3 regions of the Paenibacillus puldeungensis genome follow, and region 1 is predicted to be linked to each of the others. Evidence: predicted binding sites of a transcription regulator. Region 1 holds the regulator's gene; each other region holds the start of a gene.
What was found. The regulator Rex, encoded in region 1, represses fermentation and respiration genes when NADH is low (regulators of the CRP and FNR family bind a similar motif). The targets are predictions, from matches to a motif close to TTGTGAAATATTTCACAA.
Positions count from the first base shown of each region.

Region 2: a site for Rex is predicted at 3,134-3,151, ahead of ACFQ3W_RS24790 (cytochrome ubiquinol oxidase subunit I). Genes of this name have one in related genera too.
Region 3: a site for Rex is predicted at 3,908-3,925, ahead of ACFQ3W_RS25055 (formate/nitrite transporter family protein). Genes of this name have one in related genera too.

Region 1 covers NZ_JBHTLM010000020.1:27,208-34,677, forward strand. The annotation lists gene panC (pantoate--beta-alanine ligase) at 1-518, shown strand, start outside; gene panD (aspartate 1-decarboxylase) at 512-895, shown strand; gene ACFQ3W_RS21030 (tetratricopeptide repeat protein) at 1,016-1,648, shown strand; gene dinG (ATP-dependent DNA helicase DinG) at 1,823-4,684, shown strand; gene ACFQ3W_RS21040 (redox-sensing transcriptional repressor Rex) at 4,694-5,371, shown strand; gene ACFQ3W_RS21045 (amidohydrolase) at 5,361-6,659, shown strand; gene ACFQ3W_RS21050 (cell wall elongation regulator TseB-like domain-containing protein) at 6,732-7,217, shown strand.
Region 2 covers NZ_JBHTLM010000032.1:33,906-41,375, forward strand. The annotation lists gene ACFQ3W_RS24775 (ABC transporter ATP-binding protein) at 79-867, shown strand; gene ACFQ3W_RS24780 (hypothetical protein) at 870-2,525, shown strand; gene ACFQ3W_RS24785 (nitrous oxide-stimulated promoter family protein) at 2,556-3,053, shown strand; gene ACFQ3W_RS24790 (cytochrome ubiquinol oxidase subunit I) at 3,238-4,641, shown strand; gene cydB (cytochrome d ubiquinol oxidase subunit II) at 4,628-5,644, shown strand; gene cydD (thiol reductant ABC exporter subunit CydD) at 5,644-7,380, shown strand; partial or broken gene ACFQ3W_RS24805 (amino acid ABC transporter ATP-binding/permease protein) at 7,377-7,470, shown strand, end outside.
Region 3 covers NZ_JBHTLM010000033.1:33,087-40,556, forward strand. The annotation lists gene ACFQ3W_RS25045 (MFS transporter) at 1-62, opposite strand, end outside; gene ACFQ3W_RS25050 (molybdopterin-containing oxidoreductase family protein) at 252-2,324, opposite strand; gene ACFQ3W_RS25055 (formate/nitrite transporter family protein) at 2,861-3,685, opposite strand; gene ACFQ3W_RS25060 (FAD-dependent oxidoreductase) at 4,071-5,432, opposite strand; gene ACFQ3W_RS25065 (ABC transporter ATP-binding protein) at 5,927-6,796, opposite strand; gene ACFQ3W_RS25070 (hypothetical protein) at 7,323-7,460, opposite strand; gene ACFQ3W_RS25075 (M15 family metallopeptidase) at 7,460-7,470, opposite strand, start outside.

The DNA of each region.
Region 1 (7,470 bases):
GGCATTTCGACGGGGTTACCACTGTTGTGGGCAAGCTGTTCCACATCGTTCAGCCGGATCAGGCATTTTTTGGCCAAAAAGATGCGCAGCAAGTCGCCGTCATTAAGCAGATGGTCAAGGATCTCAATTTCGGCATCGACATTATTCCGTGTCCAATCGTTCGGGAGGCTGATGGCCTTGCACTAAGTTCCCGAAACGTATATTTAACCCCCGAGCAGCGTCAAGCAGCGCTGGTACTGTCTAAGAGCCTCCACTTCGTGGAGGAAAAAGCGAAAAGCGTAGGTGGAGTGATTGTAGGCGACATCCGGTCTGATTTGATCGATACGATCAGTAGCGAACCACTGGCGGAAATCGATTATGTGGAAATTACCAAGTTTCCCGATCTAACCGCGCTTGAGGATCCGGATCGGCTCGATTCAATTGGAAGTGATGTATTGATCGCTTTAGCCGTAAAATTTGGCTCCACGCGTTTGATCGACAATGTCATTTTGGAAAAGAAGGTGCTTACGTCATGTTAAGAACGATGATGAAATCTAAAATTCACCGGGCAACCGTAACGGAAGCAAATTTGAATTATGTTGGCAGTATCACGATTGACGAGAATTTGATGGAAGCTGCAGATATTCTTGAAAATGAAAAAGTACAAATCGTCAATAACAATAACGGGGCTCGCCTAGAAACCTACGTCATTCCGGGACCTCGTGGCAGTGGTGTTATCTGTTTGAATGGCGCGGCAGCAAGACTGGTTCAGCCGGGCGACAATGTAATAATTATATCGTACGCTCAAATGTCCGCAGAGGAACTGCGTAGCCATAAGCCAACCGTCGTTTTCGTGGACGAAAACAATCGGACCGTCGAAAAAGCCAATCAAGAGCTGCATGCGGTGATTCGTTAATTTAGCCGGCTTTTACCGCGGAACATGCAATTCCTGGTCAAGGGAATGAAAAGGCCGTCCAAAACAAAAAATGAAGTTAAGGCTCGGACTGATTTCATTTTCGTTAAGGGTGGGATGTGAATGATGTTTCAGCATGTTTTTGCGGAAATGAATGAGATGTTGGACGAAATTTCCCGTAAGTATCCGGTAGCCCAAGGTGATCAAAAGCAGGACCTTGTACACAAATGGCGTTTGCTCAAGCATATGAGCGACGGAATTATTGAGGAATGGCTTTGTTTTGAGGAGAAGATGGGTGTGCTGCGCCAAAACATTGGAAACATTGACATACAGGATATGCCAGTGCTACCCGAAATGGACTCAGTCCCATTCATCAAAGGCCAAGGGTATTATAAGCTGCTGATGTTTTCTGAGGCGTTGCCGCAGTTCCAGCAGTTGCTTGAGCAGTTTCCTGAAAGTATGGTTGGTCGGACTTATCTGGCGATGTGCCACATGCATCTGGAACAAAGCGATGAAGCGACCGAGCATTTCAAGCAGGTGCTTAGGGTTGCGACAAATAAGCGAATGCGTTCGGTAATTTACAATGCATTAGGCTGCATCGAAGCTCAAAAAGGAACTTTTACCAAGGCAAAAGAATTTTTTACGTTAGCTTATCACAGTGATCCTTCCCTTCCGGAGCCTTTAGCTAACTTAGAGGCATGTCTAAACAGTAAGGGGAAACTGATCTACAGCAACGAACTGACGTCATTATTGTAATTATATTGGAGTCGTAGATGTCAGCTGAGCGATGCGATCATCCGCAGGAAGTGCGGCGCATCGCTCGTTTTGTTTGTGATGTAATTTACATAGAGATATTGTATTAATTTTCAAATTGGCATTCTTCTGTTATGCTGTAATGTAGACTGGAATGAAAGGGACTTATATACGCAAATGAAATATGCAGTGCTCGATTTTGAAACTACAGGCAATCAGTCCTTTGATGAAATCATTCAAGTGGGACTTGCGATTATAGAACCGGATAGGACGATTTCTCAGGTGTATAACTCCTTCGTTAAGCCTAGTATCCCGATCCCTCCGTTTATTACCGGGCTCACCGGGATCACGGAAGAGCATGTGAAGGATGCTCCGGAGCTAGACGAAGTGATGATGGAGATGGTTCCGCTTCTGAATGATGTCGTACTTGTCGGGCACAATGTAGCCTTTGATTTCAACTATTTGCAAAGTGCATTGGACAAAACGGGTTATTTGCCCTTTACGGGCAGGATTCTTGATACGATGGATTTCTTGAAAATCATGTTTCCATCACTCATGTCTTATCAGCTTGGCATGGTGGCGGCGGAGTTTGATGTGCAGCACGATCGTCCACATCAGGCCGACAGTGATGCATTGGCAACGGCGCTCATTTTTTTGAAGTGCCTTGAAGAATGTGAAAGCCTACCGCTTCTGACCATACAGCGATTAGTGGATTTGTTTGCCGGCGAGGACAGCGACTTAGGTTGGTTCTTTGATGCGTTGCTTCAGGAAAAGGAACGCGAGGCAAATCCGAATGAAGGCGGATTTACGTACTATCGTCAATTTGCGCTGCAAGCTGAGGATTGGATGGATATCGAAACGCCTCGAAATGCGCTTTTGGACAATCCGCTGGAGGATATCACCTTCGAGCAGTTTATGGATCAGGTACGTGAACGTCTGCGTGAGCGCCTGCCGCAATATGAGGAACGGGAAGCGCAGAACATGATGCTTCATGAAGTGATGAAGGCCTTTGACGAGGACAAACATCTTTTGGTAGAAGCTGGAACAGGGACCGGAAAATCGTTAGGTTACTTACTTCCTGCAATATATCATAGCGTTAAACAGGATGAGAAGGTTATGGTAAGTACACATACGATTAACCTTCAGGAGCAGCTTAGAGAGCGAGATATCCCACTGCTGACCGAGGTCGTTCCGTTTCCTTTTCTGGCGGCTGTATTTAAGGGAAGACAACATTATTTGTGTCTGCGTAAATTTGAACATAAAATAAACAGAAGAGACTTCACAACGCCAAAAGAAGAGGTGATGACGGCTGCACAAATGATTGTGTGGCTGACACAAACGATAAACGGTGATGACGAGGAGCTTAACTTAGGAAATCGCGGAAATGATTTTTGGGAGACAGTCGCAAGCGAGTCCGATTCATGTTTAGGTCGTTCGTGTCCGTGGTTTCGAAAATGCTTCTACCACCGGGCGAAGCACGAAGCCGGTGTGGCGGATGTGGTCATCACGAATCATTCCAAATTGTTTACGGACATTCAGGCAGGTCATCAACTGCTTCCGGGCTATGAGCGTCTGGTCATCGATGAAGCACATCACCTGGAGGATGTGGCGGGCAAACATTTAGGGATTAATATGAAGTATTTTACAGTCATTCACACCTTAACCCGCCTATTCAAAGATAGTAAGACAGGCCAGTTTCCGAATTTGCGTATCCAGTTGCAAAGCTCGGTAAACGAAAAGTCGGCTGAGTGGTGCTCCGTTATTGACAGCTTTTATCCTACGCTTGTAGATGTGAAAGAGACCTGGGACAAGCTAAACGAGTTGCTGTTCACGCTTATGCCGGAACGCAGTGATGCTGCGCCTGGAGATCCTGGTCAATTCGTTTTTCGGCTGCTGCCGCATAAGAAGCCGAAGGATTGGGACACGCTGGCTGCGCTGGAGAACCAAATTTATGTCTCGCTTGGGGACGTGCTGCGCAAAGGAGAACGCCTGCTCAGTCAAATCAGGGAAGAGCAGGACGATATCGGATCGGAAAGCTTGCTGACCGACATCAGCGGTTTGCTTAAGGACTTGGGAACCGAACGCGAGGCGTTGCGCTTCTTCATGAAATTAGATGGCGAAGATACCGTCTATTGGATGGAGGGTAACGGAAACTATCGCAGCCGGTCTTTGCAAATGTATGCTGTTCCCATTGATGTGAGCGCCCAACTGAAGGAGTATTTTTTCGACAGTAAGAAAAGCGTGGTCATGACCTCGGCAACTTTATCGGTTGACAAATCGTTTCAGTACATGATCGAGCAATTGGGGCTGCAGGAAGCGGCCTCCGAGGATCGGTTGATCACCTCGATGCTGCCGTCACCGTTTAACTACCGGGATCAGGCATTGCTGGTCATTCCGAGGGATTTTCCTAGCGTCAAAGGAAGCGTTGGTGATGATCACTTCGTCACCACGCTGGTTCGGTCGTTGGCGGATACAGCCATCGCCACGAAGGGACGCATGCTCGTACTGTTTACGTCTTACCGCATGCTCCGCCAGGTTTACGACCCACTAAAGGAGCTGCTGTCCGCGGAAGGGATCACCGTCATAGGACAAGGCATGGACAGCGGCAGCCGTACGAAGCTGACCCGTCGGTTTCAGGGACAGGATGCTTCGGTATTGCTCGGAACGAGCAGCTTCTGGGAAGGAGTAGATATTCCCGGTGAGGCTTTAACGAGCTTAGCGATTGTACGTCTACCTTTTCAGCCGCCGAATCATCCACTTGTGGAGGCAAAGAGCGAACGGCTGCAGAAGGAGAAGAAAAATCCTTTTATGAAGCTGTCAGTGCCTCAGGCTGTCATTCGTTTTAAGCAAGGATTTGGACGACTCGTCCGTACCTCACAGGATCGGGGAATCGTGATCGTGTATGATACGCGCATCTTGGAATCATATTACGGAAAATATTTTCTATACTCTTTGCCAGGTCCGAAGATGGAGCATATGCCGCTTGGTCAAATGGTTCCACGCATATCGGAATGGTTGAATCCTGAGGAACAATCATAGTCCTCAATCTTGCGCCAGAATAGGGGGAAACAAAGTATGAAATCAGAAAAAATTTCGGATGCTGTCGTTCGCAGATTGCCGGTATACCTGCGTTTTCTGAATGAACTGAGCCGCCGCGAGGTACCTACGGTTTCTTCGCAAGAACTTGGCCAGAAGCTGGACCTCAATCCGGCGCAAATTCGTAAGGATCTCGCTTATTTCGGCGATTTCGGGCGAAAAGGCATTGGATACGATGTCGCTTATCTGATCGAGAAAATTCAAGAAATTTTGAATTTAGACCAGCAAATCAATGTTGCTTTGGTGGGTGCTGGTAATCTTGGTCAAGCACTATCTAACTATAATGCATACTTAAAAGATAACATGAAGATCGTGGCCGTTTTTGACGCTTCGCCTGAGAAGATCGGCAAGCAAATTAACAATATTACGATTCAGCCCATCGATGATCTAGGCGACATGGTCAAGGCTAATAACATCCGCATCGGAATTATTACAGTCCCGGATTTTGAGGCTCAACGCGTTGCTGATCAATTGGTTGAGGCTGGAATTAGAGCTATCTTGAATTTTGCACCGACGGTATTAAAGGTTCCGCCGGAAGTTCGAATCCATGCGGCTGACTTTACAACGGATTTGTTAAGCTTGGCTTATTATTTGGAGGATGGAAAGGAACCGGTAAGTTATGAGTCGTAAGTGGTTGATTAAGAATGGTACGTTTGCCGTGTTAAAGGAAGATTGTACCATCGTTCGCGGATATATGCTTGTGGAAGGGGATACGATCACTTACATTGGTGAACAGCGCCCGGAAGGCGTAGAAGGGGCCGAAACATTTGATGGCAAAGGATTGCTGTTCCTGCCTGGGCTCGTAAATACGCATGGCCATGCGGCGATGTCTCTTCTTCGTGGATACGGAGATGATATGGTGCTTCAAAATTGGCTGCAGGAAAAGATGTGGCCGATGGAAGCCAAGTTTACGGGGGCAGATGTTTATGCCGGAACAGCATTGTCCGTACTGGAAATGCTCAAAGGCGGAACAACGACGTTCCTCGACATGTATGACCATATGGACCAAGTGGCTAAGGTCGTTGAAGAATCGGGGATTCGCGCCGTATTGACGCGAGGGGTGATCGGCCTTTGTCCTCCTGAAGTTCAGGATCAGAAGCTGCAGGAGGCTATCCGTTTCGCCCGCGATTGGCACGGTAAAGCGGATGGACGGATCACGACTATGATCTCGCCGCACGCTCCTTACACCTGCCCGCCTGACTACATCGAGAAATTTGTTCAGGTGGCACATGATCTGGATCTTCCAATGCATACGCATATGTCGGAGACGCTTGCGGAAGTAGAGCAGAATGTCAAGGACTATGGGGCTCGGCCTGTAGAGCATCTGCGCAAACTTGGGATGTTCTCGCGTCCAACTTTGCTGGCGCACGCCGTGCATTTGACGGACGAGGAAATTTACGTGTTAGCTGCACATCATGTTGCCGTCTCGCATAATCCGGGTAGCAACCTGAAACTGGCCAGCGGTGTGGCTCGTGTTCCGGAGCTATTAAGCAAAGGGGTCGTTGTTTCACTGGGCACGGATGGCGCTGCGAGCAACAACAATCTCGACATGTTTGAGGAGATCAGGTTGGCTGCTCTGATTCATAAGGGTGTTTCCGGCGATCCTACCGCAGTTCCAGCATTAGAAGCTCTCAAAATGGGAACGGAGTATGGAGCGAAATCGCTCTTCATGCAAAACACAGGCAGGCTGGCTGCTGGGATGAAGGCGGATTTCATCGCGCTGAATACGGAGCAAGCTCATTTTCTGCCGAAAACGGACTACATTTCCCATGTCGTTTATTCCGCTGGTCCGAAGGATGTCGAGCATGTATGGATTAACGGCAAGCAGGTGGTTAAACACGGGGCCTGCCTCACGCTGGATGAAGAGAAGGTTCGCTTCGAGGCTCAGGCAGCATTTGAAGGTCTGCTAGCTCGCTAGATTACAGTTGGCAGTATCCGCAGCTTCAATCTGGCGGGTTCGACTGCCTACTTCGGAGAAAGGAAGAGAAGGTTGAGAAAGAGAACCAAATGGCTCCTGCTCTCCCTCCTGATCCTGCTGCTCGTGCTCTTTGGACTTCACCGCTTTTATATTTACGTTAATCAGGATTATTGGAATGGTGAGTCGGCAGCCATTCAGCAGGCAAAGCAGGAGTCGGGTCTGGTGGAAAGCGATCAAGTATGGAAGTCGGTATGGGATGAAGTGTGCTGGGTCGTCAAGGGCAAGGACGAATCTGGCCGAGATATGATGGTCTGGTTGAGAAAAGATCATGCACCGGAAGTACGGCTGTTATCGGAAGGCGTTTCGGAGGATCAGGTTCGGACCCTCATCAAGGATCGATTGCCTGGTATAAAGATCGTTCGACTGCTGCCGGGGGTCTATAACGATAAGCTCGTTTGGCAGCTATTCTATAAAGAGAAAGATCACCATTACTATCGCTTCTTCGATTTTAGTAAGGGGGAGCCGCTTGAGGAAGTGTTTACACTACCGAACCGGTAATGGCGATTTTACCAATTGTTAGCCTGGCCGTTATAAAGCGACTATTTGACAAAAGATGACTTCTGATATCCATCAGGAGTCATCTTTTTTTACGAAGATTACAAGGACGGCGCCCCCTACCAAGCTGCGGGCTCGTCGCCTGTTGCCCATCGCCCGTCGCCCAGTGTTGAGTAGATGTATTTAGTGCAGTTATTTCATCACGTTTGCAGGGTAGGAGAAAAGTAGATGCAAAAAATACAGCTAAATAGGGCTC
Region 2 (7,470 bases), on a different contig from region 1:
TTTAGAGTGACGTAGATTCTAGGGAACAGTAGGTAATCTATGGTAAACTTAAGCCAGTGAAAGAGAGGAGTTGTGGCAATGGCAAACGCGGTAGAACCGGTCATTAAGATTGCAGATTTGCGGATGAAATATGGAGATAAAGACGTGCTGAAAGGGGTCGATCTTGAGGTTTACCCTGGACAAATTATCGGATACATAGGACCTAATGGAGCAGGGAAAAGCACCACGGTCAAAATTATGCTCGGGTTGGTAGAGGGATATTCCGGCGAGGTACGGATCTTTGGCGAAAATCCGAAGGACGGCGGTATCGATTATAAAAGAAGAATCGGCTACGTCCCGGAAATCGCCGAAATTTACGATACGCTGACCGCCCGGGAGTACTTGTCGTTTATCGGCGAGCTGTACGGAATGCCCGCGGCGGCCGCCGAATCAAAGGCGCGACGCCTGATGAACCTATTTGGGCTGGAGAATGTATTTAACTCGCGTATTGCCACTTTCTCGAAAGGGATGCGGCAGAAGGTGCTGATTATGTCTGCTCTGCTGCATAATCCGGACGTGTTATTTTTGGATGAGCCACTAAGCGGCCTGGATGCGAACAGCGTAATGGTAGTGAAAGAGATGCTGGCACTGCTTGCCGCGCAAGGGAAAACGATATTTTACTCCTCGCACATCATGGAGGTCGTAGAGAAGATCAGCAGTCGGATCGTACTGCTCGACGGCGGGCGAATCGTCGCGGACGGCAGCTTCGAGCAGTTGAAGGAGCGCAGCCATGAGGGCTCGCTGGAGGAGATATTTAATCAGCTAACCGGATTTAACGAGCATCATGAAATTGCCGAGCAACTCGTATCCATCGTGCAAGAGGTGTAGCTATGAGTGAAATGAAGACACTGCAAGTGCTTGATCGTTTTCGCGGATGGTTTGAGAAGTCCGGAGTCGACTACCCTGTTATGAGACGAATCATTCAGGTGAAGCTGACGATGGATGCCAGAAGAATGCCGACGGTAATCGGAAACAGATCCAAAAAGAAGGGAAACGCCGGGATCCAGAATGAAGGTAACCAATTTCTGAGCTCGCTGTGGATGTACGTCATTTTTGGCGGGTTAAGTACGATGTTTATATTCATGGGGGACAATTACCTGTTTCAAATGAGCCTGATGTTCGGCATCTTCATGTTCATGATTACGACGTCGCTGATTTCGGACTTTTCTTCTGTGCTGCTGGATATACGCGACCGTCACATCCTGTCCACGAAGCCGATTAACGGCAAAACGATTGCCATGGCAAAGACGGTGCACATTTTCATCTATATGTTTTTCCTGACCGGATCGCTTGCTGTGGTACCGGTGGCTGTAGGCACATTCCGGCATGGAATTGTCTTTTTCCTGCTCTGCGTGGTTGATCTGATTTTGATGGATTTGTTGATCGTTGTATTTACGGCTTTGCTGTACTTGGCGGTGCTGCGTTTTTTTGACGGGGAGAAGCTCAAGGATATTATCAATTACGTGCAGATCGGTTTGACGATCGGGATTACGGTTGGTTACCAGCTGCTTGCCAGATTGTTTAATATCGTAGATATGGACATTGTGTTTCAGCCGAAGTGGTGGCAATATTTTATCGCTCCGATTTGGTTCGGCGCTTCGTTCGAGACTGTGCTGCGAGGGGGAGCGAACCCGCAATTCAACGTCTTTACCGTGCTGGCTTTGCTGGTTCCTATCGTTTCTTTTATCATTTACATCCGGCTGATGCCGGCATTGGAAAGAAACCTGCAAAAGCTTGCCGAGCCCGATGGAAATAGCAGCCAGAAAACCGGTAAAGGGGTAAAGTGGATCGCGAATATTCTTTGTGCTTCGCCACAGGAGAATACGTTCTTTCGGTTCGCGTGGTCGATGATGGGCAATGAACGGGAGTTTAAGCTCAAGGTATATCCATCACTCGGCTTTGCTATTATTTTTCCGATTATATTTCTGTTCTCGGATGGCATCAAGGACGGACTTCATGGGCTTGCGGGAACCAACAAATACTTGTTCATTTATTTCTGCGGATTAATGCTGCCTACCGCAATCCGGCTGCTAAGACATTCTGGAAAACATAAGGCCGCATGGATTTACCAGACAATGCCGATTCAGAATATGTCTGATGTTTATAAGGGTACGCTGCTTGCTTGTCTCGTTCGTATGGTTCTGCCTCTTTTCATCGTGGAATCCGTTATTTTCATCCTGCTGTTCGGTCTGTCGATCTTTCCTGATTTGGTTGCTGTCGGTCTTGCCTTACAGCTGTATGCGATCATCTCTTTTGGCTATTTCAAAAAAGGTCTCCCTTTTTCCGAGCCGTTTGAAGCTGTCCAGCAGAGTGAAGGACTTCGAATCATACCGTTAATGCTGTTGCTTGGCGTTTTTGCTTTGCTCCATTTGCTGGCAACCTGTTTCCGGTTTGGAGTGCTCGTCTACGCTGTAATGCTCATTGCGGCGATCTGGCTGGCTTGGAGATTTACTTTTGCTTCAAAGAGGTTAAATTCGGGCAATTAATGAGTAGAAGGGAAGAAGGGAGGGCTGTAGATGGATGTGCTCCGTTCGGAAGATCGTACGGAATCTCTAACTGGGGCGGTGAAGACACCGCCCGGCCATTTGCAGAATGAACTTGGGTCTTGCGGTATCGGTCAAGTAGGTGAAACTACAAAAGAGCAAGGACACAGCCCTCGAATCCGCCGGGAAAAAGCGACCGTTGCTCTGATGATCAGCTTATATTGCAGCCATCAGCACAAAAACCGGGTAAGGACAAGCTTGGTAGCACCGGATACCGGCTTGAAGCTAAGCTTAAGCTTATGTGAGGAGTGCCTTAAGCTCTACACGTACGCCAATCAGCGGTTGACTCATTGTCGGTTTGGAGAGGATAAATCCACCTGCTTGTCGTGTCCAGTACACTGCTATGCTGCATCGCAGCGGGAGAACATCCGTAAAGTGATGCGTTACGCCGGGCCGAGAATGCTTTGGAGGTACCCACTTTTAACATTGCAGCATTGGCTAGACGGAAGGCAGCGTTTTAAGTCACAGTAATGTCAAAAATAGTCCTGAGGTGCTAAAAACCAGTCGTGGTGCGGGTTCTGAGGCTCACATTCATCGATGTGACAATTATCATGTGATTCTTGTCACAAAATTATTACTTTTACCCCGTTGATTTTCATTTCTCCGTGATAGAATTCACATTAGATAATAATTATTAGAAAGTAGGGAAGGAAAAATGTTGGATCCGATTCTGCTTGCACGCCTTCAGTTTGCAGTCACCACGATTTTCCATTTCTTCTTCGTTCCACTATCCATCGGTCTGGTGCTGCTCATCGCCATCATGGAAACGATGTATGTGGTCAAAGGCAAAGAAGAGTACAAACAGATGGCTAAGTTCTGGGGGAAACTGTTCCTTATCAATTTTGCGGTAGGGGTCGTGACGGGTATCCTTCAGGAATTCCAGTTCGGCATGAACTGGTCGGATTACTCACGGTTCGTAGGGGATGTCTTCGGTGCGCCGCTGGCGGTTGAAGCCCTGTTCGCCTTCTTTATGGAGTCGACGTTTATCGGACTGTGGATCTTTGGTTGGGACCGCCTTTCCAAGCGGGTTCACTTGCTATGTGCTTGGCTGGTTGCTGTGGGAACAACGGTATCCGCATTCTGGATTTTGGCCGCTAACTCATTTATGCAAAGACCTGTTGGTTTTGCGGTCAACAATGGACGTGCGGAGATGAATGATTTCTTCGCTTTGATCACTAACGGGCAGTTGATGGTTGAATTTCCGCATACCGTACTCGGCGCATTTGCAACGGGATCGTTCTTGATTGCGGGAGTCAGCGCTTATAAGCTGCTGAGACGCCAAGATGCGGCATTTTTCAAAAAATCGTTTACGGTCGCTATAGTTGTGGCACTGATCGCTTCGGTTGGTACCGCATTATTCGGTCATCAACAGGCACAGTATTTGGTTAAGACACAGCCGATGAAAATGGCCGCTTCCGAAGGCCTGTGGGGCAAGAGTGGTGACCCGGCTCCTTGGACCGTGTACGCTCACATCGACTCGAATGATCAGAAGAACAATTTTGAAATTAAAATTCCTTATTTGCTCAGCTTCCTGTCTTACAGCAAATTCTCTGGTGAAGTCAAGGGGATAAAGGAGCTGAACGCGGAATATCAACAAAAATACGGCCCTGGAGATTACATTCCTCCGGTACGCACGACCTTCTGGAGCTTCCGGATCATGGTCGCAGCCGGCAGCTTGATGATTTTACTAGGCTTGTACGGTGCTTATCTCGCTTGGCGCAAGAAGCTAGACAAACCGCATAACTGGTTCTATCGGGCGATGCTGTGGTCCATATCGCTTCCGGTGATCGCCAACACATCGGGCTGGATTATGACGGAAATCGGGCGTCAGCCTTGGACGGTCTTCGGCCTGATGCAGACGAAAGACAGCGTGTCGCCTAGCGTTACCGGCGGGCAAATTCTGTTCTCGCTGATTGCCTTTACGGCGATCTATGCGGCGCTAGGTTCCGTATTGGTATACCTGTTCGTGAAAGTTATTAAGAAGGGCCCGAATGCAAAGAACGATCAAAAAGACGTCTCTGCGGATCCATTCGGTAAGGAGGGTTATCATGTCTCTTAATGAGCTCTGGTTTGTCCTTGTCGCAGTATTGTTCATCGGCTTCTTCTTCCTGGAGGGCTTTGATTTCGGCATTGGTATGAGTACCCGCTTTTTGGCAAAAAATGATATGGAGCGCCGGGTGCTGATCAACTCAATCGGCCCGTTCTGGGATGCCAATGAAGTTTGGCTTCTGACAGCTGGCGGCGCGATGTTTGCGGCATTTCCAAACTGGTATGCCACGATGTTCAGCGGATATTATACGCCGCTTGTCGTGCTGCTGCTGGCCTTGATCGGCCGCGGTGTCGCCTTCGAGTTTCGGGGCAAGGTCGATAGCGGAAAATGGAAAACGACTTGGGATATCGCCATTTTTGTCGGCAGTCTGCTTCCTCCATTCCTGCTCGGCGTTGTATTCTCCGGCCTGATGAAGGGCTTGCCTATCGATGGAGACATGGAAATGAAAGCCGGCTTGTTCGATATGGTTAACGTATATACCTTGGTCGGCGGTATTACGGTTGTTATGCTTTGCCTTGTTCATGGTCTTCTGTTCGCTACGCTGCGGACGACTGGGGACCTGCAGGAACGGGCTCGCAAAATGGCGCATAAGCTGCTCATTCCGCTCGCGGTTATGTTCGTCCTCTTGGGTGTGTTGACTTATTTCCAAACGGACGTCTTTGAAGTCCGCGGTTTGCTGCTTGGCATCGTAGCTGTCCTTGGGGTTGTCGCCTTTGTGCTGGCGGGCATGTTCATTTCGAAAAAACGGGACGGCTGGGCATTCGGCATGACGGGTACGATGATCGCCCTTTCGATCGCTTCCGTATTCATCGGATTGTTCCCTCGTGTTATGGTCAGCTCGATCAATGAAACGTTCTCCTTAACGATTCATAACGCGGCTTCCGGTCATTATTCGTTGAAGGTGATGACCATCGTTGCTTTGACCCTTCTGCCATTCGTGCTGGGTTATCAAATTTGGAGTTACTTTGTTTTCCATAAACGCGTACACGAGAAGGAGCATCTGGAATATTAATGGGACGCGGCTTAATGAAATTTAAAGGGATTAGGCCGGTCATGATGATCATGGCCGGACTTACCCTCCTTCAAAGCATCGCTATCATATTGCAGGCAAAATGGCTGGCGGAGGTCGTCTCCGCCCTGTTTGCCGGCGCCAAGCTGCAGGAGCAAGTCGGCGGTGCCGTCTTGTTCCTGCTTGCTTTTACGGTGCGGCAAATCTGTGCACTGCTGCAGCAGAAGACAGCCTATCGGTTTGCCGAGCACACCGGAAGGGACCTGCGCAAGCAGGTGCTGGAGAAGCTGTTCGAGCTGGGGCCTCGATTTGCCGGAAAAGAAGGCACAGGCAACCTGGTCACCCTCGTACTGGAGGGAGTCACCAAGTTCCGTGGCTATTTGGAGCTGTTTATTCCGCGGATGCTGGGCACTGGCATGACGCCGGTGCTCATTTTGGCCTACGTATTTATGCTGGATCTGACCTCCGGCATTATTATAACGGTGACGATGCCGATTTTGATCGTCTTTTTGATCCTGGTCGGACTCGCGGCACGTAAGCAAACGGAAAAACAACTAAAATCATACCGGCTCTTATCAAACCACTTCGTTGATTCCTTGCGGGGACTGGAGACGCTGAAATATCTCGGACGGAGCAAGTCGCACCGTACTTCTATCGACAAGGTCAGCGATTCTTACCGGTCCGCCACCATGCGGACGCTGCGCGTCGCTTTTCTATCCTCGTTTTCGCTTGATTTCTTCACGATGCTGTCTGTAGCCTCCGTAGCTGTCGGGCTTGGGGTAAGGCTCGTAAATGGCGACATTATGCTGCTGCCTGCTTTGACCGTGCTGATTTTGGCGCCGGAATACTTCCTTCCGGTCCGTATGGTAGGGGCCGATTTCCATGCCACACTCGACGGAAAGCAAGCGGGCGAAGCGATGAATGAGATTATCTCCGCAGCGGAGGAGGAAGCAGCCAAAGCGGCTCCCGTACCGGAAGGGGCTAATTTGTCGTGGACGCCGGATAGTGAGCTTGTATTAAGCGGTATCGGCGTCACCCACGAGCAGGAAGCGGGGCCATCGCTAGCGAACGTAAGTCTGAAATTTCATGGCATGGGCAAAATCGGCATCATTGGCGAAAGTGGGGCGGGCAAGTCCACATTGATCGATCTGATTGGGGGATTCCTGCGTCCGACAGCCGGAGCCTTTGAGATAAACGGAACGAAGCTTGGCGATTTGGCAGCGCCCGGCTGGCGGGAACAAATTACATACATACCGCAAAATCCGTATATTTTTAGTAGTACACTGGCGGACAACATCCGCTTCAATGCTCCGAACGCCACACGGGAGGAAGTAGAAAGAGCTGCAGTGGCCGCAGGGCTTGAAGGCTTGGTGCGGCAGCTGCCCGGCGGGCTGGATGAGCTGATTGGGGGCGGAGGTCGGTCTTTAAGCGGCGGTCAGGAGCAGCGCGTGGCGCTGGCCCGTGCTCTGCTCAGCAAACGTCCGATTATTTTGCTGGATGAGCCGACTGCTCATCTCGACATCGAAACGGAATACGAGCTAAAGGATACAATGCTGCCATTGTTCACAGGCAAGCTGGTGCTGCTGGCTACCCACCGGCTACACTGGATGCGGCAGATGGATTACATCATCGTCATGGAACAGGGCCGGGTGGCCGAGACGGGAACCCATGACGAGCTGATGGCGAAACAGGGGGCCTACTACAAAATGGTGCTGGCCCAGCGGGAGGAGATTGCATGAATCAGGAGCCTTGGATTCGCCCCTATTTTCGGATGTACAGCGGCAGGTTTGCGCTGTATCTGATCCTCGGTGTGCTGACGCTGCTTTCCG
Region 3 (7,470 bases), on a different contig from region 1:
CTGATCAGACTGGCAACCAGAAAGACCCTGACCTCCCGCGGGTAGGACTGCAACCATTTCATTTTGTTCTCTCTCCCCTCTATGAGCATGCGATTTCCGGAGCCGATTCCATCAAGATATGCCCGTATGCAACTATGAAAAAAGAGGGCCACAAGGGCCCTCCTGTCCATCGCTTTAGTTCCGTGAATTAAAGCTCCACTACGCCCAGATTAGAATAGTATCGCCTAAAATATTGCGCCAAGCAAGCACTTCTATTGACGCTTTACATCGACAGTAGTCGAGAAAAATACAGCACCGCCGCCCATGTCGGCCAGCCGATCAGGAGTCAGGGCGTTCGCACGACCCTTCCGTCCCTTGCCATCTTGCTCCCACCACAGACCCTGGCTGATGACAGTACCGGGGAGCATTTTATCGGTCACCGAGGCTTTGACGACATAACTTCCCCGATCGTTCCATACCGTCACCTCATCGCCGTCTGCGATCCCTCGCTTAGCCGCATCCTGCGGATGGATCTGCAGCAATGGGCTCTTTTCCAGCGCTGTCAGCTTCTCCACATTGCTGAAGGATGAGTTTAAGAAGCTGTGGTTCGGCGGCGATATGAACATGAGCGGATAGCTCGCATCTGCCGCAGGACGGCGCTCGCCGTCATAGCCCTCGTGCAGCTTGGTGTAGGTAGGCAGCGGCGGCAAGCCGGCAGCCTCCAGCGCAGTAGAGTACAACTCGATTTTTCCAGAAGCGGTCGGGAGCGTATCCAGATAACGTTTTTGGGGCTCCATATTCAGCTTTACGGCCCGCTCAGCTTTCAGCTTCTCGAGCGTCACGCCATCCAGGTAAGGATTGTCTGCGAACTCCAGCGCCTGCCGAATCATATCCTCCTCCGTATCGTTAAACGCGTCCTCCTCAAAGCCCATAGCTGTAGCCAACAGCTTGAACAGCTCGACGTTGCTTTTGCTTTCGCCCTGGGCCGGAATGACCGGCTCCTGAAGCTGAACATAATGATGCCAATAAGAGCTGTATAAGTCCGTATTTTCAAAAGAGGACGTCGCCGGCAGCACAATGTCGGCGAACTTTGCCGTGTCCGTCATAAACAGGTCGTGCACGACGGTGAACAGATCGTCCCTCCGGAGTCCCTGCTCCACCTTTCCCGTGTCCGGAGCGACTACCGCAGGGTTGGAGCAGTAGACGAACAACGCACGGATCGGCGGGTTCAGCGTCAGCAGGGCTTCGCCCAACTGGTTCATGCTGACCTCGCGAGCCTCCGGGTTCGGCCGTAAGTCCGGCCGTTCCAGCGCCGCTGCGTTCATTTTACCGTAGCCTCCGTTCGTCTTGTAAGCACCGCCGCCGGGGACGAGCCACTGACCTGTCAACGCAGGCAAGCAGCTGATCGTCCGGACTGTCATACCGCCATTGTCATGATGCTGCAGCCCGTTCCCAATGTGGATGTAGGCGGGCGAAGTCTCGCCGTAAAGAACGGCCAGTTTGACGATGTCCTCTGCCGGAATCCCCGTGATGACGGAAACCCGCTCCGGCGAGTATTCCTTCACATGCTCGCGCAGCTGCTCGTGACCGACCGTATACCGCTTCATGAACGGTTCGTTCGTGAGGCCTCGCTCGAACAATACATGCATGATGCCCAGCGCTAGAGCCGCATCCGTACCCGGATAGAGCGGAATGAACCAGTCGGCCCGCTGCCCCGTACGGTTGCGGTGTACATCGATCACGACGAGCTGCGCCCCCTGTTTGCGGGCTTTCTCGATCAAAGCGATCTGATGCATGTTCGTGCTGACGAGATTGCCTCCCCAGATGATGATCAGCTTGGCGTTGATAATCTCTTCGGGGCTCATACCGCCGCCAAAGCCCATCGTATATTTCCAGCCCTTGTTCCCAGCTGCATTACATATCCCCTGCTGCAGCACGGTCGAACCGAGGCGGTTGAAAAAACGCCGATCCATGCCGTCGACGCTGAGAATCCCCATGTTGCCGTAGAAGCTGTACGGCATGATCGATTCCGGCCCAAAATCGCGAATCAGCGACTTATAACGCTGACTGATTTCTTCTATAGCTTCGTCCCAGGAAATACGTTCAAATTTCCCTTCGCCCTTGGCGCCGATGCGTCTTAGCGGATACAGCACCCGTTCCGGATGGTAGACGCGCTCCGCCATGTTCCGGACTTTATTGCAAATGGCACCCTGCGTGATCGGGTGGTCAGGGTTGCCCGTCACTTTCACGATTTTTCCGTTTTCCTTATGAAGCAGCAAGCTGCAGGTATCCGGACAATCCAGCGGGCAAACCGCCGGAAATATACCGTTCTCTTCGTGGATCATCTTCTATCCATCCCTCCTGTCTACGCTATTGTAGAAAAAAGCTTGGAGTGTGTCTATATGTGCTTCAAGCGTAAGATACGCCAAAGGATGGCTAAAAGTTGATAGGCCGAGCAGTTAACTCGCCATAGTGCGCCGAATAAATGTAAAAAATACATCTAAATCAAGCCGATTCACGCCTCCGCCAGAAATAAATGTAAATTGTGCATCTAATGACGAGCATATGACTTTCTCAGCTTGATTTCTGCTGTTTTAAATGCACTTTTTGCATCTATTTTCTCAAACTGGCCTCATTGAGTCGATTTAACTGTACTAAATACATTTACAGTGGACTAAGGTGTCTTGGGCATGCAGCCGGTGGCAGGTAGAAATTAGGCACGGTTGGAACGGTGCAGCATTGGGCTGGTAACAGCAGGCAGCACACGGACAGCATACAGTAAATTGTCATCCACACGAGCCAGCTTCGCAGATAAGTTGTACAAATCAAAAGGCCGCCTCCCAAAAACCGGGATAAGCGGCCTCTTACGTTAATATATCGATTAAGCGGTTTTGCCTGCCTTAGCGGAAGCTTGACCCGCCGGAGCATCCTTTTGCACCTTATCCTTCAAATAGGCGGTCCAATAAGCACCGGCTACGAACAGAGCGCCGCCGGTCAAGTTGCCGAGCCATACCGGGACAAAGTTTTTGAGGTACTCACCCCAGGAATAGTAGCCCTCAAAGATTGCCGCTGGAATCAAGAACATGTTAGCGACAACGTGCTGGAAGCCGATAGCAACGAATGCCATCGTTGGGAACCAAATCCCGAGGATTTTACCGCTCATGTCGTCCGCACCGTAAGACAGCCAAACAGCCAAAGCGACCAGCCAGTTACAGCCGATCCCGGAAACAAACGCTTGAAGGAAGCTGTCATCCAGCTTATGACCGGCCAAGTCCACCAATTTATCCAAAAACGGGCCACTGGAAGTCAAACCTACGACATGCCCGAAGAAATAAGCGACAAACAAAGCGCCAACAAAGTTGCTAAGTGTGATCAACACTAGATTTTTGATGACTTCACCCGTGGAAATCTTCTTGGCCATCCGCGCCAGCGGAACAGCCATCATGTTGCCCGTTAGCAGTTCTCCGCCAGCCAGCAGCACCAGGATGAGCCCGAGCGGGAACACCGAAGCGCCGATAAAGGTTGCAATGCTTCCCCATTCTTTCGGAGCACTGCCGACGACGCGAATATTCAGCAGAAAACCTAAAGCAATAAATGCCCCGCCCATAAAGCCGAGTATAAGAACAGTCAGCAGCGGGTTATGCGCTTTTTTGATCCCGTTCTCGACGGTCACTTCCGCAATCTGCGCTGGTTTATGGTAAGCCATGATCCTGTCTCCTTTTGAGGCATTCCAAAATAGCGGTCCTTTCTAGCTTTCCACACCTGTTAAACGGAAAAAGCCATACATCATACATATGGTGTGTTGAAGGAACGCTCTTTTTGAACGCGCACTTTATTTTATATTACATTTATCGTTCATTAACCGAGTCTATTGTAGCGTGCCTCTTCCTTCGGAATAAGTAACAAAGATCACGATAACGTTTTCATAGAGTGAAAAAATTCACATTCCCAGTTATGTAAAAATAATCAGATGGTGTGATTCGTGATTCGAGCAGACCATAAAATACCCTTAACTAACATCGCTGCTCAAAAATGAACCCGACCGAGCAAGACAAAGGAGTCTTTTTCGGCCGGGTGGTTTTTCTCAAACTTTATACAAGAGTACCTTCCATCTCAGGAACCTTTGGCAGCGCCTGCAGGCCTGCACTGTTCAGGAAGTTCCAAGGCTTGTTATAATGCGGCTGGAAGAAGAAATCGACGAAGGCCAGTTCCTCCATTTTCATACCATTTTGGATGCATACCGACATCGTGTTGATCGATTGGGTAAGGTCCACCTTGGACATGATTTGCGCTCCGAGAATGCGCCGGGTGTTTTTCTCGTAAACGACCTTCAGCATCACCGGCTCATGGGTTGGCATAAATTCCGGACGATAGCTATCCGTGATGAACACCGCCTCTGCATCAAGCCCTGCATCCTTAGCAGCTGTTTCCGTAAGCCCGGTGGCCGCAATGTTGTCCTCGAAAATTTTGATGCCCGAAGTACCTTGTGTCCCCATGTATTTTACAGTCGGAGCAAGCAAATTGCGAGCGATCAAAGTTCCCATGCGCACGGCGTTCGTCGCCAGCGGAATGTAGGAATGCTTTCCTGTCGGATTGTAAATAATAGCGCAGCTGTCTCCAGCCGCATAAACATCCGGTTTGCTGGTGCGCATGTACTCATCGACGATAATCGCGCCGTTGTCCAGCATATCGACCTGACCCTTCAGCAGCTCGGTATTTGGACGGAAGCCGATACACATAATGACGAGGTCCGCTTCATATTGCCCGTGATCGGTAATGACCCGGGTTACTTTTCCGTCCTGACCCTCGAACTTCGTTACCTTCTCGCCGAGCGCAAGCTTGATGCCGTGCTCTTTCATCGAACGCTCGATTTTGTCGGTATATTCAGCATCAAGGTACTTGCTGAGCACACGGCTTTCCGCATCGATCAGCGTTACACTTTTCCCGTTCAATTGGAAAGCTTCAACGAGCTCCACCCCGATGTATCCGGCACCGACCACGACGATATTTTGTGCATTCTGAGCTTTTTCTATAATGGTATTGGAATGATTGTAGTTCTTGGAGAGCAAAATGTTATCCAGATCGATGCCTTCAAACTTCGGAACAATCGGCCAGGAGCCGGTCGTAACGATCAGCTTGTCAAAGGTGTCGCTAAACTGCTCACCGGTTTGCAAATTGCGAGCCTGCAGCGTTTTTCCGTTCGTGTCCACCGAAATAACCTCATGCAGCATTTTTGTTTTAACGCCTAAATCGGCTAGCTGCTGCGGCGAGGAATAGAACAACCCCTCCGGATTCTTCACCATGCCTCCCACATAAAGCGCAATCCCGCACGATAAAAAAGAAATATTGTCATTCCGCTCGTATACCGTAATTTCCGCGTCCGGGTATAGCTTCGCCGTATTAACAATAGCGGCCGTTCCTGCGTGTGTACATCCAATAACTGCAACTTTCATGATTTCATCCTCCTCAAGTTTCCTATCTTTGTAGAGAAATTTTCATTTTCATCCTTAGATATTGTGAAAAGTATCACTTAAATGAATCCAGTTTTGTGAAATGTTTCACCTGTGACATTTATTATAGTGTGATATTTTTCACATTGCAAGAGGTTGGAGTGATTTTTTTCATAATTTATGAAAAATGGACTCATTATGCTGCATTCACGGCTGCTTCAAGGAACGTCCGCAATCTCAGCTTTCCCGGGGGAACAGTGAACTAGTCAGGAACTGTCTGGGGAAGGTGCTGCCCATAATAAAAAAACGCCTGACGGCGTCCTTTGTGATGGCTTTGACTTCTACATTGGAGGGATGGTCGTATTCTTTTGGAGAACGATCTCATCACTTCATAACTAAGCAGCCGTTCCGCCGGAATTGTGAGTAAGGCGTATTTTGCTCCTGCATAACAATGCCGAGCTGCTGCTCGAGCCTCCCACCTGGTTCCTTATCTTCCTCTACTGGAACGATGCCGCTTTGGGAGGTTGATGCTTCTCTAGCCGTTCGCCGACGCCTCCCCTGAGAACTTTCCCCTCTGAAGCTGCACGGTAGAGCTCATATGGAAGGCACAGCGGAACCCCGCTTCTTGGGTCGGTTACGATATCCGCCTCAATGCCGAAAACTTCCCGCAATACCTCAGTTGTGACCACCTCTTCCGGCGTTCCGGAGGCCACAGCCTGACCTTTTTTGATGGCAATCATGTAATGGGCGTAACGCGCAGCATGGTTCAGGTCATGGACTACCATGATGATCGTCCGGCCTGAAGTGGCGTTAAGCTCCTCCAGCAGCTGCAGCACCTCCAACTGATGCGCCATGTCTAAAAAAGTCGTCGGTTCGTCAAGGAACAAAATATCCGTCTCCTGAGCCAGTGCCATCGCGATCCACGCCCGCTGGCGCTGCCCGCCGGAAAGCTGCTCCAGCGCGCGATCACGAAACTCGCCCATTTGCGTCGCATCAATCGCCCAGTCGACGATCTGCCGATCCTCCGCCTTCAAACCACCAAAGCCCTTCTGATGCGGAAAACGCCCATAAGACACCAGCTCGTAAACCGTAAGGCCTTCCGGAGCGGTCGGGTTTTGGGGAAGAATAGCCAGCTGTTTGGCCACTTCCCGGGTTGATTGCTTATGAATCGATTTACCGTTTAGCAGCACGCTGCCCGCCTTCGGCTGTAATATGCGGGCCATCGTTTTCAGCACTGTAGATTTTCCAGAACCGTTAGCGCCCACTAGCGCCGTTATTTTCCCTTCCGGGATCGATATATTCAAATCCTCGACAATAAGTCGATCCTCATAAGCGATATCCAAATGCGAAGTTTTTAAGGAAACCATTTTATTCCCCTTTCCATGAACGGCCGTAAGGTTACCATCTATCTTGCAAGGACAGCCATACACAGTCAGCTTCATCAGCTTCATCAGCTTCATGGCTTTATCCAAGCTTCATCTGAACTTCATCTTTACGTTTTAAAGATACTGATAATCATTATCATTTGTCAACTATTTATTTCAATTTTGTTTTATTGCCAGTCCTTGTAGATAATCAGCCTCATAAGGGTAGCCTGCTATGGCGCGGTGACTTGTCTGATCCTTAGACAATGAGCGTATTTGGGTAAGTGTGGCATTGATTAGATCATTTAGCGCGTAGCCGTCCGAACTAAATGTATAATATACATCTAATTTGTGCGGATTTACTACTTATTCGGCATTAATTGTAAAAAGTACATTTAAAAGCAGCCTGTTTGGCAACTTTAGGCCAGCCCAGCCCATTTAGCTGTACTTTATACACTTATTGTCTTCAAATCGGCAAAAGGGTCAAAAATAGATGTATGCAATGCAGTTATCTCGGAAGTTTGACCGGTTATTTGTAGCCGCCGATGAACAGGGACGCTCTATCGGCATCCTCATCCTCCCATCCCGTCAATTCCGCCAAGGAACCAAATCGATTGCATACCAAAAAAGGACGCCGGCCGGCGTCCCTAAATGTTCTTGCTCGCATTATTTTTTCT